DNA from 4 places in the Paenibacillus sp. BAC0078 genome. Region 1 is predicted to be linked to each of the others. Evidence: riboswitches for the same ligand, from Rfam matches in the RefSeq annotation. Region 1 holds a riboswitch; each other region holds the start of a gene.

The links. A riboswitch is a leader RNA that binds a small molecule or an ion and turns the genes downstream of it on or off. The one in region 1 is predicted to bind cyclic di-AMP.
Region 2: linked by a shared signal. The riboswitch ahead of ACX1DY_RS29590 (hypothetical protein) and the one ahead of ACX1DY_RS29955 (C40 family peptidase) in region 1 are both predicted to bind cyclic di-AMP.
Region 3: linked by a shared signal. The riboswitch ahead of ACX1DY_RS29260 (ubiquitin-like domain-containing protein) and the one ahead of ACX1DY_RS29955 (C40 family peptidase) in region 1 are both predicted to bind cyclic di-AMP.
Region 4: linked by a shared signal. The riboswitch ahead of ACX1DY_RS29615 (hypothetical protein) and the one ahead of ACX1DY_RS29955 (C40 family peptidase) in region 1 are both predicted to bind cyclic di-AMP.

Annotation. Positions count from the first base shown of each region.
Region 1 covers NZ_JBTLRW010000031.1:15,236-19,879, forward strand. The annotation lists gene ACX1DY_RS29935 (hypothetical protein) at 1-136, shown strand, start outside; gene ACX1DY_RS29940 (4a-hydroxytetrahydrobiopterin dehydratase) at 429-716, shown strand; gene ACX1DY_RS29945 (c-type cytochrome) at 819-1,175, opposite strand; gene ACX1DY_RS29950 (GNAT family N-acetyltransferase) at 1,266-1,751, opposite strand; gene ACX1DY_RS29955 (C40 family peptidase) at 1,944-2,435, opposite strand; cyclic di-AMP (ydaO/yuaA leader) riboswitch at 2,441-2,583, opposite strand; gene ACX1DY_RS29960 (C40 family peptidase) at 2,921-3,349, opposite strand; cyclic di-AMP (ydaO/yuaA leader) riboswitch at 3,407-3,545, opposite strand; gene ACX1DY_RS29965 (hypothetical protein) at 3,777-4,607, opposite strand; gene ACX1DY_RS29970 (M1 family metallopeptidase) at 4,619-4,644, opposite strand, start outside.
Region 2 covers NZ_JBTLRW010000029.1:48,634-53,277, forward strand. The annotation lists gene ACX1DY_RS29575 (NAD-dependent epimerase/dehydratase family protein) at 1-462, shown strand, start outside; gene ACX1DY_RS29580 (TetR/AcrR family transcriptional regulator) at 796-1,350, opposite strand; gene ACX1DY_RS29585 (ketopantoate reductase family protein) at 1,497-2,405, shown strand; cyclic di-AMP (ydaO/yuaA leader) riboswitch at 2,632-2,818, shown strand; gene ACX1DY_RS29590 (hypothetical protein) at 3,023-3,517, shown strand; gene ACX1DY_RS29595 (flotillin family protein) at 3,543-4,644, shown strand, end outside.
Region 3 covers NZ_JBTLRW010000028.1:47,749-52,392, forward strand. The annotation lists gene rnmV (ribonuclease M5) at 1-48, opposite strand, end outside; gene ACX1DY_RS29260 (ubiquitin-like domain-containing protein) at 215-1,372, opposite strand; cyclic di-AMP (ydaO/yuaA leader) riboswitch at 1,663-1,890, opposite strand; gene ACX1DY_RS29265 (TatD family hydrolase) at 2,089-2,859, opposite strand; gene ACX1DY_RS29270 (HD domain-containing protein) at 2,914-4,197, opposite strand; gene ACX1DY_RS29275 (AbrB/MazE/SpoVT family DNA-binding domain-containing protein) at 4,503-4,644, shown strand, end outside.
Region 4 covers NZ_JBTLRW010000030.1:361-5,004, reverse strand. The annotation lists gene ACX1DY_RS29640 (hypothetical protein) at 1-208, shown strand, start outside; gene ACX1DY_RS29635 (winged helix-turn-helix transcriptional regulator) at 240-602, opposite strand; gene ACX1DY_RS29630 (SDR family oxidoreductase) at 935-1,657, opposite strand; gene ytxJ (bacillithiol system redox-active protein YtxJ) at 1,854-2,180, shown strand; gene ACX1DY_RS29620 (glutaredoxin family protein) at 2,177-2,419, shown strand; cyclic di-AMP (ydaO/yuaA leader) riboswitch at 2,691-2,858, shown strand; gene ACX1DY_RS29615 (hypothetical protein) at 3,014-3,523, shown strand; gene ACX1DY_RS29610 (hypothetical protein) at 3,553-4,005, shown strand; gene ACX1DY_RS29605 (hypothetical protein) at 4,024-4,179, opposite strand; gene ACX1DY_RS29600 (hypothetical protein) at 4,330-4,515, opposite strand.

The sequences.
Region 1 (4,644 bases):
CGAGGATTTGTTCTATGCTCTGGGCAATGAGCCGGTGATAGAGGTTGGCAGCGGCGTTGTGATCTACGATAAGGACACGCACCGGATTAACATTCTGCTCGGAGAAGAGGATTTGGCTTCGGTCCTTCTGGTCTAGGAGGCAGGCTGCAGCCTGAGGGCGGTTTGCCCGCAGCCTTCGCATCGTGGTAAAATTGATGGAGCCGAGTACTATTTGCCGGGATTTTTGAATACATTAAACCGAAAAAAAGCCTTCATCCTGGCGCATCCCTTGGACTTTATAAGCTGAGGGATGTTTTGTTTAAAATATAAGGATGTATATGTTTCACACCACAAATCATCCTTATATTTCTCGCTGAAACGATACCGTCCTTTTAAAGGACGGCGAAGCCGTTTCTGCTTGATGCTAATTAAGTAAGGGAGGAAGAACATTGCAATTTACGGAGGAAGAGCTGCGGGAGCAGGTAGGCAAGCTGGAGGGCTGGAAGCTGGAGAAGAATAAGATGGTGCGCAAATACGTGTTCAGTGAATATATGAAGGGCATTGCATTCGTAGATGAGGTAGCGGCCATATCGGAAGCCTTTGAACACCATCCGCATATTACAATTGATTACAAGACCGTCACGCTGCGGCTGGCTGCAGATGAGGAATGCGGAATTACAGCGCTTGATATTCGTGAAGCTCATGAATTTAATGAAGCCTTTGAGAAAACCCGTTAGCATACTTAATCCAAGGGATAGCGAAGATTATTATATAAAAAAATGCCCACGCAAAGGATCTGCTGCATCTTTGCTGGGCATTTTGTGTTTGTAGTGCAAAAGCTATTTCTTCTCGGCAAGCCACATGGCAACGTTCGCGATCTCCTCGGGTTTCAGCTTTTCTTTGAAGGAGGGCATTTGCCCGCGTCCCTTGGTTACGATACCGAAGATTCCCTCTGCATCATGCTTGCCGCCTTCTTGCTGGAGACTCGGTCCTACACCGCCCTGAAGCTGATCGCCGTGGCAGGTGATGCAATTGAGCTTAACCGTTGACTCCGCACTGGCCGCATCCAGCTCGACCACCGGCATCGTCGGCTTATTCTCCTCAGCTACCTCGTCTTTGCCGGGTAAGGTAAACAATAAAACCACCGCAAAGGCGCAGGCGGCAAAAAACAAACCGCTCATGATCCATTTCTGCATCTGCATCCGTCCCCTCCATGTAAGCTGCTTCCTACATTATACAAGAAGGTAAAGCGTTATCATAGCATTTGTGTCAAAAAAATGAACGTTCTATTTACCATAGACCATGCAGTAAAATGGCTTGTCGCCAGTTGGGGTCCGGCGTTCATAGGTGTCGGTTATAGTGAACCCGCTTTTCTGGTAAGCCCGGATGGCTCGCTGGTTCCAGGTTAGCACCTCAAGGTCAATCTCACGCTCTGGATAACGTGCCAGGGCTGCCTCAACGACAGTAGCTGTGAACAGATGTCCCATACCGTGACCGCACAGCTCGGGACGCATGCCAATCCCCAGCCGCACTACACCTTCCATCGGGAATAGCTGTGCGAATCCGCAAAGGGAGCCTTGCCCATTTACTACGGAGACGTATTGTTCGCTTCGCAGCCGCGGATCACCGAATTCAATTTCCAAAGCCTGCATTTGCTCCCAGGGCATCCATCCGTAGATGTTGTACGGGGGCTTGTAATTCCATTCGCAGATTTCTGCGGCATGCGTGGCTTCCATAGGCACAACGTGAAAAGTTACCGGGGAACTCATCATAAGGCCACCGACCTCCTTTCAAGACAACAAAACATTATTTATTTAATTATATACAATACAGTCTCTTTCCGATGCACAAACTTTAAGGGGAAGTTAATATATTGAAGGGGTAAGTATTTAATGTAGACAAAAAAACAAGCTCTTCTCCAAGATTTCGATAAAATCCTGGAGAAGAGCTTGCCTTATGACATTTTATTGCACATCGTCGTTGTCTTGGGAATCGGAGGCTACAGACTGATAAGCATCTGTGCTCATAATCCGTTTGGCGCCAACGTAGCGGTTAACGTAGTAGCTGTCATTCAGCGAACTAACAGTTACGCCGCGTTTGGACGATGCATGTGCGAATTTGCCGTCACCGACATAAATGCCGACGTGGGATACACCTCTTCCGCTTGTATTGAAGAATACAAGATCTCCCGGTCTGATACTGTCACGGGAAACGGCTGTGCCCATCTGATATTGGGAGCCGGATTGGTGAGGAAGGTTGATGCCGATCTTATCAAAAACGTACATTGTAAATCCGGAGCAATCAAAACCGTTTGTCGAGATACCGCCGGATACATACTTGGTTCCGATGGCTTTGTCGATAACCTGATCCATTTTGGAATCCGCGAAAGCGCTTCCTGCTCCGATAGTAAGAACAATGGAAAAGCTCAGTAGTGCTGCTGCTAGCTTCTTCTTCAAAAGTAAATACCCCTTCCAAATGCCTACGAGGTTAGCTTAAGGGTTCGGTTGAAGGTCCCCTATGACCCCTCTGTGAATAGGAGGTCAATTCACCCAAAATCGGTTCCCCCGTTCCCCTAATGATTAGGGAACTCGGCACGACTGTTGATTAGGATTAGCTTACGGATCTATACATGACAAAACTTTTGTAAAACTGCTTTGAATAATTACAAAAATGTTACTATCAACTCACTGCGATTATTGTAACAAAGAAGGAAGCACTTGGCAATCACTAAAAACATATTCTTGCATATTTTTTGCGATTTTTGTGAGTTTAATTTATTATAAAGGGCTTACAATAACATGTCAGGTCAGATTTACGATAGGTTTATTGACATATAGAGCAAAAAGGAAAAACCCGGAAGGCTGATTACGGCAATAATCAGCTTCCGGGTTTGTATAAGCTACATTTAGTTGTTAGAGGTTGTCATTGTCAGCGGGGATAATCAATCGTAAGCGACAGCCTGATAAGCTGTTGTGCTCATCACGCGTTTGGCGCCAACATAGCGGTTGGCCCAGTAGGCTTGACTCATCGAAGTTATGGTCACTCCGCGTGAACTGGAGGATTGTGCGAATTTTCCGTTGCCAACATAAATCCCGACATGGGAAATCCCACTGCCCAAAGTGTTAAAGAATACCAGATCGCCCGAACGCAAATTGTTGCGTGATACGGCAGTTCCGACCTTAAATTGCGCTTTCGATGTGCGAGGCAAGGTAAGACCTACGTTTTTGAACACATAAGAGGTGAATCCGGAACAATCGAAGCCGGCAGTGCTGGTGCCCCCGGTTTTATATGTAGTTCCCAGTGTTTTTGTGATCACATTGTCCATTTTGGAATCCGCGAAAGCGCTGCCAGCTCCCAGCGTGAATACCATTACCAGCCCTAATGCTGCTGCGGTGCATTTTTTCTTAAAATTGTGACTTTTCAAAAGATGTACTCCTTCCAAGGCCGGCGAGGTTAGCTTAAGGATTCGGTAGAAGGTTCCCCTATGACCCCTCTAAAGCGAGATCAATTCACCCAAAAAATGGTTCCCCCACTTCCCGGTGCAGGGAATTTGGCGTATTATGCACCGAACAGTGACAAATCGACAATCTCAAATGCTGCGAAGCATAAACCAGATGTGACAAACATTTCTGCAAAGATTACAAAATTGTTACTAGTGGTACAGGCATCATTGTACCAGAGGGTCTGCTATTTTGCAAATAGGTAAGATTTGCCGCATGCGCAGGTACACAAGAAAAGAGTCACGCTCCCCCTAGAGAAGCAGTGACTCTTGTTATTATGCCGATCAGGCAGTGTAATTATTGTGGAAATGTTTTACTGGACCAGAGGTGATATTGTGCGGCTGTCCCCCACATTTTGAACAGAGTGGTTGGAAGGGGGGAGAGCTGCTTAAGGAGAAATGCGGGCAGTCCAGGGCTGAATATCGCTGACAATCCGCAAATAAGCAACACCGCCAGCCCGCCGGCACCCATCAGGACGGATACGCCTATAGATGGCAGCAGCACTTTCAGGCAAACCAGCAGGGAGGAGAATATGCCAGTTCCGGCGGTATAGCCGAACTGCATGTACAGCAGCAGCTTGCGGATAAAGAAAAGATATAATAGCCAGACCAGAATATAGGGAACGAGCTTGAGCAGCATTTTATAATCAAGGATGCCATTTAGCAGGAGGCCGTACATTTTGGGCAGCAGCCAGTACAGAGGCAGGAACGCAAGCACCCATTCCGCTATGCTGAACAGCAGGACCGGAAGCCCATACCGTCTCATACCCGGGAAAAAGAACATTCCACGCTCTCCTTTGCGTTCCTGATGCAGTTCATGCAGCAGTCCCGCCCGGATAAAGGGGGAGACCAGCAGCCGCACTGCGCTAAGTAGGAGAAGCATCCACAGCCAGCGCTGCACATCAGGATCGTTGCCTAGAGCAAGCTGTCCCTCGATATAATACAGGAGTCTGCCTATTGCGCTGCCGCCAGCATATTGATCGGGATAACGCAGCAGCACCGAGATGACAGCGTCCTTGATGAACTTGTACATGAAATAGCTCCAGAACAGCCGGTAGATAAATAACAGAATCAGAATATAAAATTGCTCTTTCATGCTGTGCCAGCCGCGGGTTATCGCTCTCTTCACAATTCTTCACCTCACCAGACAAGAGTTCCGAGCAGGT
Region 2 (4,644 bases), on a different contig from region 1:
CCGTTTAGTCAAGGGCTTCCCGAAGCAGTCAGGTCTGGACAGTTCGCCTTCATCAACCGCGGCGACTACGCTTTTGCAACCTGCCACGTGGACAATGTGGTAGAAGCCATACAATGCGCTCTTAAACGCGGAGAAGGCGGTCATGCCTTCTTCATCAAAGACCAGGAAGGGCAGACTTTCCGTGAGTTCGTCACCTCGCTCGCGAACTTACAGGGCCTGTCCATCGATAAGCTGCGTTCGATGCCCTACTGGCTTGCCTCTGCCATTGGCCGGCTGCTCGACACTATCTGGGCCGTCACGCGGAAAGACGGGGATCCGCCGATCTCACGCTCGATGATACGCATGATCGGGCGTGAGTTCACAGTCAACGATGCCGCTGCACGTCGAGAGTTGGGCTATGTCGGAAGAACTTTGCGCGACGCGGGCTTGCAAAGCTATGAGGAACCATCTGCTCTACGATAGTGCTTTGGAGGGCGAACGCCGGCAATCGCCGGTTAGTCGTTCTTTGGACTTTCCCCCTTTTGTCGATATGGCAGACAGCAGAGAAGCCGTAGCAATCAGTAATTCAGGAAAACGAGCATGTAACGTGCTTAGCGCTCGCTCATGTGCAGGTAGTAGAGGATATCCTTCATGTAGAATACAAGCACTGTTTTTTTCTGCCCCACACTTTGCTGACTATCGTAACCATTGGAAGATATAATAAGCGCAGTCACTAGTACGAACTTATTGGCTGGGCTTTTTCAGTGTGCATATTATCAAAAATATTGCACACCCATCTATCAATTTTAAGTAGATTCATTTTTTAGAATATGGCGCTACCCCCTTTTTATATAGGTTTTCCACTAACTCGAAAAATTCTTCTGGCGATAAATCCTTTTGTCGCTGGAGCCAAAGACGAAATAAAGAAAGTGATGTTGATATGTGAAACTCAATCAAGTATGGCGTTATGGAGTTGTTTTGCGGAAGGTTTAATTCCAAGCTATCAAGGGTGATTTCTCTTTTCAAGCGTTCTAAAAAACGAATACTGCCATAATCGCCCAAGAGGGCATTGAGAATCGAGAGATACTCCCTTTTCTCCAAACAATGAAGCGGATTTTGAACAGCAGTATGCGTAGATAACGCTTTATTCGCTAATTCTTCTTTTATGTAGTTCAATAAATCATTCTCAACAAAGTCTAACAATTCGTAAATATCAGTAAAGTATTGATAAAATGTGCTGCGGTTATATCCCGACTTATTCGCAATTTCTTGAATCGAGATTTTTTCAATCGGCTTTTGACTATATAGCTCACAAAAAACATCTATAAAAGTTTGTTTTGTTTTCTCCGTTATTTCAGGTTGCTTTTTCATTTAATCCTCCTATTGCGAACAAGAATATCATCCGACAAATAATAAAAAACTGATGGTTGATGAAGAAATCATAAGGATTTATGATCACATCATACAACACGTTGTCTGATGATCAAAAGGAATTGTTAATAAATAGGGGTGATTTTATGTCAGTAAAACAGAATAGAATTTTAATTTTTGGTGCAGGTGTTATAGGGAGCATATACGCAATTAAATTTATTGAAGCAGGGCTTGACGTTACTATGTTAGCACGTTCTAATCGATTTAATACATTGAAAGAAAATGGCCTGAAATATAATGAAAAAGGTACGGTCAAAACTATAAAAGTAAATGTCATTGATGAGCTTGAAAATGATGATATTTATGATTTTATTTTCGTTACAGTTCGTTACGATCGATCTGAATCAGCGTTGTCAGCACTCAAAGACAATCAAAGCAAAAATATTGTTACAATGATTAGTAATCCAATTGGATTCTCTTCATGGCTGGATATTGTAGGGGATAGATTTTTACCAGCCTTCCCCGGCGTTGGTGGACAGATAAAAGATGGAATATTGTACGCTCGATTTCCATCAAAGTTATTAGCGGCTACTATGTTCGGAGAAATTAATGGCGTAGTGACAGAACGCATAGAAACTCTCGCAAGATTATTAAGAACAGCAAAACTTCCTTACGTAATAAATAAGGATATGAGTGCGTATTTAATAACTCATGCCGTAACGGATATTGCAATGCTTAGCTTTTTGAATATTGATAATAAGATCATTGACCCCAAAACAGCTAGAACCAGAAAAACGGCACATAAAATAACATACACTCTGAAAGCGAATTTAAGGGCTGTACAAAAAGCCGGTGTTGCGATTGATCCGTCTAAAATAAAAATTTTGCTTAGATGTCCGGATTGGATTTTGGATTTTTTCTTTATGATATGGTTACGGACGAACATGGTAAAGGATATGATGTTGCCTGATTATGCGAGTAATGCAAACAACGAAATTGTACAGTTGAATAACGACTTAATGAAGTTTTTAAGTCAAAAGGATATCACACCATAAGATATTAAGGTTTATGGTATTTACAGCATTTGTTTTGGGCGAATGGGACTGCTTGCGAGAAACGAAGCAAAAATGAGCAAATCATCGGCCGTTTAAGAGCGAAGCCAAAGAATGCGCCTTCATTCGTGAAGGGGAGGCAATCTTTGGCTTCTTTTGCCATCTGCAACGTTTTACATTAAACGGCCACAGGCGTAAGATTCAATCAACAACTGAATGTAATAAAACTGTTCTCAAATGGCTGAATTCCGGGTAGTGGGAACGGGGGAACCAATGGTGAACGCGGCTTTTGCTCAGATAGCTGCTCACCTGGGGTGAATCCTTGCTGCGTGCTGAAAAGCGCGCTTCTTGCAAGGTAGGGCAATCTCGCTGCCCGAATCCGTCAGCTAACCCCGTAAGCCTCGAAGAGAGAGGATGAGCGCCATGATCGTTTAACCGACCACGGAGAGCCCTGCCGCTTCTGTGGTCTTTTTGCTGTGCATGCAGGAAGAGAATTGCTGTCTGTATGAGGAGCTGAAATCTTATAACAACGAAAATTAGAGCTTTTATTCACTAGCTAAAATACCTGAAAGGGGGAGATTATCGTTACTGTATTTATCGTGTGCTTCTGGGTAGGGCTATTGCTCCTTCTCAGCGGCGGATTTCATGGACATGGCCTGGCGGGTCATCTGCATGCGGGAGGCGGCGATGCTGGAGGTCCGGGCTTTGTGCCCATACTCCCGCTGATGGTGTTTGTAACGGTCTGGGGCGGCACTGGTTATGTGCTTTCCCGGTTCAGCGGAATGAATATGCTTGCAGTGGTGCTGATCTGCACCGTGGTTGCTTTACTGCTGGGCTGTCTGATGTATGCGGTGCTGGCCCGGTTAATGACCCGGTATGACAGCAGCATGAATGAAATGGATTATGAGCAGGTGGGGCAGCTTGGTTACATCAGTATTTCTGCAGTGGATGGAGCGGTTGGGGAAATGAAATATGTGCTGCACGGAACGATGCGCTCCATTGGAGTGCGGGCAGAAGCCGGCCAGCAGCTCGCAAAGGGCGACAGGGTGATTATTTTGAAGGTGGATAAAGGAATGGCGACAGTAACCCTCTTTGAGAGGGAAATCGAACAATAATAAATAACGGGGAGTGTCGAAGCAAATGGCTATTCTTTATTTAATCGCGGCAATTGTTGTTGTTATCCTGCTGGCTTTGTTCAGTATCGTGAACGCTTATAAAAAGGTTCCGCCCAATCAAGCGATGATTGTGTATGGTCTCGGCGGAAAAAGAGTGGTGCAGGGCGGCGGGACCTTTGTCATCCCCGGCTTCCAGAACAATAAGACCATCTCCATGATGCTGATGAGCTTTGATGTCATCCCGGCGCAGGCGATGTTTTCCCGGCAAGGCATCAAGCTCAGCTTGGAGGCGGTGGCCCAGATTAAGATCAAAAGTGATCCTACCGCTATTCTGACTGCCAGCGAGCAGTTTATCGACCGGCCGGAAGAAGACCGCGAGACCATTATCCTGCATTCGGTGGAAGGCCATTTGCGTGGCTTAATCGGGCAATTAACGGTGGAATCCATACTAAAGACACCCGACGAAATCAACAGCAAGATGCGGGAGACCTGCTCGGAGGACCTCGATAAGATGGGGCTTGAGGTGGTCAGCTTCACCATTAAGAAAATTACCGACGATAAAGGGTATATCGACAATATGGGGGTTCCGGAAATTGAGCGTATCCGCCGCGATGCCAGCATTGCAAAGGCGGAAGCGGAACGCGACATTCAGATTAAGCAGGCTGAGGCGGCGAAAGAATCCTCCATTGCCAAAGCCGATGCGCATCAGGCCACCATAGAAGCGGAAACCGCCGCCCGCGCTAAGGAATCCCAGTTCGAGAAGGAACTGAACATTAAGCAGGCCGATTTTAAGCTGGAGACGGAAGTGAAGAAGGCGCAGGCGGATCTTGCGTACGAATTGCAGCAGAATAAAATCAGGCAGTCGCTGGTTACCGAACAGGATAAGATCACGCAGATGGAAGCGGAAGCCAACCGGACCGTCCGGGAAATCGAAGTTGAACTGAGACAGAAGGAACTGGAGGCAACGGTGATCAAGCCTGCCCAGGCGGAGAACCAGGCTACGGTTATGAGAGCGGAGGCAGCCAAGCAGCGGCAAATCCTTGAAGCGGAAGCAGAGGCAGCCACGACGACCAAACGCGGGCTGGCAACGGCGGAGGCGGAGCTGGCGAAGGGGAGAGCCAACGCGG
Region 3 (4,644 bases), on a different contig from region 1:
CGCGACCGTATCGCTTTTGCCTTCCACAACAATTAGTTCCTTGATCATATTTCCTTTACTCCTTTATCGTCTGCAACGCAAAAAGAAGAGGATCGCTCCCCTTCTTTTTGGCTAAAGAATGTATAAGTGATGAGCGGCAGCTCTTTGATCCATTCCAAAAGTGCTACCATCACTATATCTTATAAACCGCTAATTTGCAAAAGACTTAGGCCGCCTAATTCAGCTCCGGCTTCACAGGCCCAATGACATAGATCGTCCGGGATTTGCGGCCAAAGTTACGGGCATGGCTCAGTGAATCGTAATAGACATCCACCTTGTTGCCTTTGATGGCACCGCCGGTATCCTCTGCACGGCGAAACCCTAATCCCTCAATGTACACCCACCAGCCGATAGGTATTACATTCGGGTCAACAGCAATGGTCCGACCTTCCGTTACGCGTGTGCCGGAGGCGGTACGTGTACCAATACCAGGCTCTTCAGAAGAATAAGCCGTCATGGATACATTTTTGATCACTCTTTTGTATTCGAAATCTACGCCTGCCTTAGTAATGACGTTATTGCTGTTTGCGCTGACTTTGGATGATTTGGAGGTAGTTTTTGGTTTGGGAGTTACTGTAGCTACTGCAGGCTTGGGAAGAGCTTTGATACCAACGGCAATAATCTTGTCTTTGGTTACCGTCTGTACTTCCTTGCCAACCATACGCATTGAAGCCAGCTTACCGTCTCGATAGATCTTCTCGATATGCTGAACCATTACGCCTGGTTTACCCGCTTGCGCCACTCTTACGGTTCCCTTGGTCAGGGAGGGGTCTGCTGTCTTGATTACCCGGAAAGGTAAACTTGCTGTCCGCTGTACAACTTGTTTGTTGATACGGACAATTTTGACTTCCATGTCAGCAGTAACTGCGGTTTCAAGCGAAGGATAAATCTTGTCATAACTCTCCAGGCTGATGCCCAGTTTGTCAATGGCCTGACCGATGGTGTCTTCGGTCGTATATAACGTCTTTGTTGCTCCGTCTGCGGTAAGGCTAAACGCCTGCGCACGGTTAATCACGACACGGTCGCCGTCTTTTATTTCATCACTAAGGCCAATGGATAAAGCATCATGCGGCTGCAGCGAAATTTGTTCCTTTGCCAGCACATCGCTGAGTAGCGCTTCCCGCGTCTCAAGCTTCTGTACTTTTCCGTCTATGACTAACGTTATTTCTTTAATGCTTTGACCGTGTACGTACAGCAGAATTATCAGCGCGATAATAATTGACACCACACCTGCAAGCGAAAGTACGCGAGGATTCACTTGCTTCAACCGTAATGCGAAAGACCTGCTGGATGATTGCGAATCATGGGATACTTCTGGTTGGAATACGCCCATTCTCTCCATCCTCCTTACATAGCCCCGTCGTCCAAGTTGTATATCTTAAGATGACTGTATCATTTCTGACGAAACTAGGTTTGAGATTACCACAGGATACGCCCGCATTGCTTTAGCGTTTCCTGCTCATGGATCGCCTGCTCGGCATAGCTGCTCCAGGTACCTGTTATATAACAGTATGCCGGGAGAATTCGCATTATTCATAACAAAAAAAGCCCAAAAGAGTTCATAGAGGACTCTTTCGTGGCTCTCCGGGTGTCAGAATACGCGGGAATGCTTTTGCACGAGGTTTCCTCTCTTACTAGCGCTTACGGGGTTAGCTGTCGGGTTCGGGCATAAGAGAGACGCCCTATCTTAGGTCACCCGCTCACGGCGGTTGCCCTCAAATTCACCCCAAAGACCCGTGAAGAAATCGAATACTGTCTGCGGCATTTCTGTGTTGTACTCTATGTACGGACATGCGGCAGAGCAATATTGGTTCCCCCGTTCTCCATACGGAGACTCAGCGAGACGATCCATGAAATAGTGACTGTCACAGTAACAACAGCTCACTGCACTGAAAAGATGATATCCTGTTTTGATGCATGTTGTAAAGCGCGATTCAAGCACGTTTAAGCAAAAAAATCATTAAAATATTGTAATAATCAGTTGATTTTGTGTTAAAAAAGTTTAATATATCGGATATACTTCTTTTTTCACCCGATTTTCTCTCGATTTCAGACTATCCCAAATCGTTCCAGCGCGTTCGCATACGTAATTTCCGCCATTTTTTGTAAATCAATCCCTTTTATTGCCGCCGCCGCTTCAGCCACCAGCTTCACATGAGCACTCTCATTTCGTTTGCCCCGGAAGGGGTGAGGCGTCAAATATGGCGAGTCGGTTTCGATCAAAAGCCGGTCCAGCGGAGTCTGGGCAAGCACCTCTTTAGGTACCCTTGCATTCTTGAAAGTAACAGGTCCGCCAAAGGACAGGTGAAAGCCGAGATCGAGACACATTTTGGCTGTTTCCCAGCTCCCGGAAAACGAATGCATCACACCGCCAACTTCATTCGCCTTCTCTTCCCGCAAAATCCGCACCACATCCTCATGCGCATCGCGGTTATGAATACAGATTGGCATCTTCAGCTCCCGGGCAAGTCCAATTTGTTTGCGGAACACCTCATGCTGAATTTCTTTCGGGGAGGTGTCCCAGTAATAATCCAGTCCGATTTCCCCAATGGCGACCACCTTTTTATGGCTGCACAGCGAGGCGATCCAGTCGAGATCACCGTCTTTCATGTCAATGGCATCCACAGGATGCCAGCCGACGGCTGCATAAATATAATCATAAGTCTCAGCCAATTTCATCGTTGTTGGAATCGTTTCCCGGTTGAACCCGATGTTAATCATCTTGCTGACACCAGCCTCTACCGCCCGGGCAATAACCTCCTCACGGTCCTCGTCGAATTGTGGAGCATCGAGATGGGTGTGAGTGTCGAATAGCTGCATTTCTTCTCATCCTTTCGTTTGTGATTTCTATGATGAATTCCATAAATTTTCGTATTATTTGTCAAAAATTTTAACGATGGACAGAGGCAGCCGTGGGAGAGCCTTCTGCAGCTTGTCCTGCGGGAAATACAGGTGATGCCTGCCGCGGTGTATCCCGCTGATCGAACGGACGATATCCGATACTTCGGAAATTTCCCTGAGCTTATCATGCCGGTCAAGGAGCAGAATTTGCTTGCTGTCAAAGCCCTCGCCCGGACGGAAAACATCATAGGGGAGATCTGTCGGAAAATCAATTTCCAGATCGTAATCGGCATCCAATCCAGCCTCTGCAAAGCTGCGGCGAATTTCGCCAATCTTCTCTGAATTGAGATTTTCCATCTCTACATATTTATACAGTCTACGATGAATAAATCGGTTGCACAAGTCGCTTAACGTTCTGTCCTCTTCCAGTGTCCACTGCATGAAGGCTGTCTGGACCAGAGCCTCATCCAAAAGCAGGTACTGCTCCACGCTCACCTCACCACGGAACAAATCACTCAAGGGCTCAATCATGAAGCGGAAAGAATAGCCTTCCCGGAAAAGCTCTTTGGCCCTGCGGAAAATCTGCCGCAATATAATCTCCGAGCTGCGTGTAACCGGATGGAAATAAACCTGCCAATACATCTGATAGCGCGACATCAAATAATCCTCAATCGCATGCATCCCCGACTCTTTGACGACAACCCGGCCATTATAGGGACGCAGCATTCTCAGAATACGGTCAATATCAATGGTTCCGTAATTCACCCCTGTATAATACGCATCTCGGAGCAAATAATCCATGCGGTCGGCATCCAGCGGCCCTGACACCAGATTAACGACAATTTCATGCTCATACGTCTTCGATATTACTGAGGCGACCTTTTGCGGAAAATCCCCTTCCACTTCACGCAGAATAGCGGTAATTTCCGTATCCTCCTGAATGATCCTGCAGGTCCAGTCTTCATGGTTCATTTCAAAAGCTTCTTCTATAGAATGGGAGAACGGGCCATGCCCCAAATCATGCAGCAGCGCCGCACAGAGGGTGAGCAGGCTTTCCTCCGGCATCCAATCTTTGTATCCGCTTCGTTCGAACTGAGAGATAATCCGGCGTGTAATTTCGTAGACCCCAAGCGAATGGGAAAAACGGCTGTGTTCAGCGCCATGAAAGGTCAGATAAGAGGTGCCAAGCTGGCGAATCCGCCGCAGTCGCTGAAATTCTTTGGTGTTAATCAATCGCCAGATAATCGTATCCTGAACATGAACATAATTGTGAACCGGGTCCTTAAAGACCTTCTCTTCCGTCAGCGGCTGCTTCATGAAATCAACTCCTTCAAATAATAATATTAGAAATAATAAGAAAAAACGATTATAATAGTGAATCATGTCGTACTTTGTCGAATAATGACGTTTTAAGGATTTACAAATCGACAAACTGCTTTGAAACGATTTTCGTGAATTTTGCGTTAGTACTAAGCGCTATAAAAGTTTTTTTTGAAAATCCCAGAAAATTCACTTCAAAAAAGGTTGACTGTTTTGGGAATGGTTGGTATTATAAGTATCATAAAACGGTGAACAATGTCGAATAATGACGCTTTTGATAATTGAGAGGAGCAACGATTGTAATGATGAAATCAACAGGTATTGTAAGAAAAGTAGACGAGCTGGGACGGGTCGTTATTCCAATTGAATTGCGCCGTACACTGGGCATTGGTGAAAAGGATGCGCTCGAAATTTACGTGGACGGTGAGCGGATCATGCTTAAGA
Region 4 (4,644 bases), on a different contig from region 1:
CCTTCCCGGCCTGGTGGACAGCAGCCGGGAAGGCATACACTATGTTTCGGCCGAAGGGAATACACCTCTCTTATTGGGGCTGCTTGGCAAACTGTTCCCGCAAAACGTCGTTGTCATCGACAGTGACCGGGCGGATGAAGTGGCGGCGTCGCTTCGGGCGGGCAAACAATTCGGCGCAAAATTTCTGCTTCATCGCGGAGTTTCCTAAGTTTACGGTAAGAGGCCGGCTGTCGAGGAGGTTACGCGCGCTGCTCTGCGGCCGTCTGATCCTCTTCCGGAAATGCCCATATATAATCGGCGCCAAAGTCGCAGAGCTGGACTAAGATGGCCATAAGCTTTTTTCCCATATCGGTAAGCGAGTATTCTACCTTTGGCGGAACGACGGCATATACTTTTCGGGTGATTAATCCGGCGTTTTCCAGATCTCTTAGCTGTATCGTTAGCATTTTTTGCGTGGCTCCGGGCATCAATCGCAGTAGTTCATTGAATCGGTAGGTTTGTTGCGATAAATGGCCCAGAATTAAGGGCTTCCATTTGCCGCTGATCAATCCCAGCGTGATTTCGGAAGTACACATGAAATCATGATTGCGGTATCTGATCATTTCTTTGCCACCTCTTTTTTTGACTATAATGTCGAGTAATTAACTGTATTTACTATGGATTATATCAAATCGAGCCTTGCATATTCAAGAGTGAAAACCGCTGCTTATAGGGAGTGAACTAACCAGATATGTTGACTTTTAAATGAATGACCGTGCTGCCGCTTACTTTAGCTTTGCTGATCCTGATCACAGCGTGCTCGGAACGAGGCGAGGTTTCGGAAGTGTCTCCTGCTGGGACTTCACGCCGATCGCCACGCATAGCGCACCAAAAAATCCAACCGAAGCCTTAAGCTGCGGTTGGATTTTTTAAGTTCTTTTCAGAGGAAAATAGGCTACCAGGGCCAAGGATTTCCATCAAGATCGAGATAAGCCGGCTCCTCGCCTATGTATTTCTTGTGCTCCTGCACAATATTCATAATTTTGCGGGCGGACTCTTCCGGGGGTATCGGGGCTCCCTCATCCTTCTCGCCGCTCATATAAGTCTGCAGCCAGCCGGGATGAAAAACCATGACTTGGCCGCCCATCACCCGCAGATGGTTGTGCATGAGGGAGGATTGCATATTGAGCGCTGCTTTGGACATGCAATATCCGTACATATTAATCCTCCGATTACGGCTGATGCTGCCGGCTTCGGAGGATATATTCACAATCAGTTTTTGCTTGCCCTGCAGCAGCAGGCCCATTAGGGCGTTGCTGACCCGTAAAGCGCCGAGCGTATTTACATTATATAAATGGGCCATTGAGGCGTCATCCATATCAACGAGTATCGTGGCATCATCCGCGCTTTGAATAATACCGGCATTGTTGATAATCAGATCCACATGCCCGGTGCTGCCGGCAATGCTGCGTGCCGCGCTTTTCACACTTTCGCTGCTGCCGATATCAAGCGGGATCAGCTTCAAGCGCTCCGGGTATTGTTCTTTCAGCGCCGCAAGCTCTCCGGGCTCCGCCATATATTTACCGGCAAAAACCGTATATTTATTCTCAAGGAGCCAGCGTACAAGGAAGAATCCGAGTCCACGGTCAGCACCGGTAACACATGCAATTCTAATCATGAGATGGACACTCCCTCTCCTGAGGTATAAGTAACAAGCACTGCCCGCATTCCCTTCACCTTAGCATGGCGCCTATATTTTTACAATGTCCTGTACAGGACTGTATTTTCCCGGACAAGACTGCTTAATCTCCCTTTTGATTTAATTTTGAACTATGTTACAATCAGGGATATCATACTCAGGAAGGTGATTCAAGGTGTCCATTCAACAAATCCATACCCTGGATGAACTGCATCAATACGTGGAACAGCCCGGCAAGAAGCTGCTCTTCAAACATAGCACTACCTGCCCGATCAGCGCCAAAGCAAATGAGGAATTTCAAGCCTACGTCCAGGACTCCGGCACTCCGGCAGCCGTGGTTCATGTGATTGAGGACCGTCCGGTCTCGAACCAGATTGCCGAGGATTTCGGCATCAAGCATGAATCTCCGCAAATTTTTCTGCTGGAAGACAGCGAAGTCCGCTGGAATACCTCCCACTGGAAAATCACCCGCGATGCCATCAAGGAAGCTGTGAACCAATGAGCGAATCCGTTATCGTGTACTCCACTGCGAACTGCAGTGATTGCAACCAGGTGAAGCAGCTGCTGACGGAACAGGGCGTTCCTTTTGAGGTTAGAGATGTTATGACGAGCACAGCTTATCAGGAGGAAGTAGAGGAGCTTGGGTTCATGGGCGTTCCTGTTACTGTATCGGGAGAACATGCTGTCAAAGGCTTCAACCTTCCCGAGCTTAAAGTGCTGATCGAAGCCGCCGCGAAATAAAAGTGCTGATATACAAAAGGGAATCCGGCAGCAACCGGGGACCCTTTTTCTTTGTCATAATCCCCCATCACCCGGCTCCTTTTCCCCTAAAAATGAAAAACAGCGTGCGAGCGAGATAACGGGCCGATAAACGTCAACATATATGCTTTTAGCCAATTAATTACACCCAATCCCCGCAATTCAATGAAAGCTTGCCGCTGCCCTCCCTTTTCCTTTTTTACAAAGACCTGCCCGAAGTAGTATGATTCGTTTTGAAAGTAATTCATGAAAAGTTACATAAACGCTGAATTCCTGCCAAGCAGGAAACGGGGGAACCACCAGGCGAAAAGCCTACTTGGGGTGAATCCTAAGGGGACTGCACAGATGCGGTCTCACAGGGTAGGGCGACTCTCACCGTCCGAATCCGACAGCTAACCTCGTAAGCGTAAAGAGAGAGATCCTGATCCGCCACGCTTTTGCGCCAGGCTTATTTAAGCCTGTACCGGAGCCGCAGCAGAGGTCCTCCTCTGCTGCGGTTTTTTGTTGTACCCGCATAAGCTGATTTGGAGGATACAATGGCTTAAGACTTAGGGAATTTTGAGGAGGAAAGCTGAAATGGAGCAGCGCAGGCTGTCACGTATTGAGGTGTTTGTATTCAATGCTCCTTGGCCTGCCTTTTGCGGCCCGGAATCGTCCGGGAACTCCCGCTTCGGCATTCTGAGGCTTACCTGCAAGGCAGGTTGCAGCCTGGCCCAAGGCATATTATGCGCAGATGATACGGAATTTGACTTGATGAAATGGAGCAGCTTCCTGCGCACCATCCGGCATTGCCGGCTGGATGAAGCCATCGAGATCGTCCGCCGCCTGAGCCCGGAATGGGAACAGACACAGCGGGAGATGGTACAGACAGCCCTGCTCGATTTAAAAGCAAAGCTGCAGGGAAAAGTGCTGTCTGGCCATATCCAGACAGACTCGCGGCTTCATGCGGCTGCCGCAGGCAACGGCTCAAGTACGGGGCGGATGTATTATAAGCCTTCGGGAAGCCTGCTGCACCAGCGGAGCTGGCCAGATCTGGACACGGCGGAGCTCATCGACAAATCCATCGCTTATTACTCGATATTATAGATTTCATATTCAGAGAGGACCGTGAGATTATGCCTGACCCCTTATCGCATCAGCCGGCTGTCGCAGCCGGATACACGAAGTATGTTCAGAAATACAGCAGGAGCGTCTATGCACTCAGCAGCCTGCTGCTCGGGCAGGGAACCGAGGCGGAGGAGGCTGTGGTGAAGACCTTCGCAGCACTCTATGAGTCTTACCTGCAAAAGCGTTTAGACCCGCTTGCCTTCTCCCATGACGCTTACCGTGAATGCATCCAGCAATGCTCCCGGCTTGCACAAACCCACAAGCCCTGCTATGCAAATATGCTGTCTTGGGAAAACCGGCTTGTTCAGGCGCTCCGCTACGGTCTTAAGCTCCCCCTGCCTGAAATCAGCGCCATTCTTCAGCGGAGTGTGCCCGCCCTTAAGGTACAGCTCAGACAGGTGCGCGAACAGATGGCGGCGCAGGAGAACTTACTGCCGAAATCCAGCTTGACCGCCGGGTGAGGAGCGTAAGCATATGAACTAATTAGCCACCTGTGCCTTAACAACGGTATTTCTGCCGTTGTTTCTGAACAAACCAGCCATCTGCACCTCAACAACGGTATTTCTGCCGTTGTTTCTGAACAAGTCGGCCATCTGCGCCTTAACAACGGTATTTCTGCCGTTGTTCCTGAACAAACCAGCCATCTGCACTTCAACAGCAGCATTTCTGCCGTTGTTAAGGCACACATTTATCTTTTCAAGGTTACATCAACAGACGAAAATCATAGTTTCCTTAACGGCAGGCAGAGAGCTGCGGCAGAATGCCGCAGCTCTCTCTATTTCGTCTCAGCGCTTGCCCTTGCCGCCCTTAGTAAACCTCAAGAAGGCCATGCAGCAGCCCAATAATCCGACACCCAGCAATAACGTTTGCAGCGCGCCAAGCCAGGTCGAGCCCTCCGGCCGGATCAGGCTGCTGACAATAATCAGCAGGATCGAAGCCGCTACGAGCAGAGGCGTTTGTCTTTTTTTCATGTACAGCACCACTCCTTACCTATTAAGGTACACCATAAAAGAATATTTCACCAGACGAGCCGCAGAGGTAGAATTAATCCATAACCGGGACCACTCAGTCCCAACAGTTAAATATAACTTCACCGATTG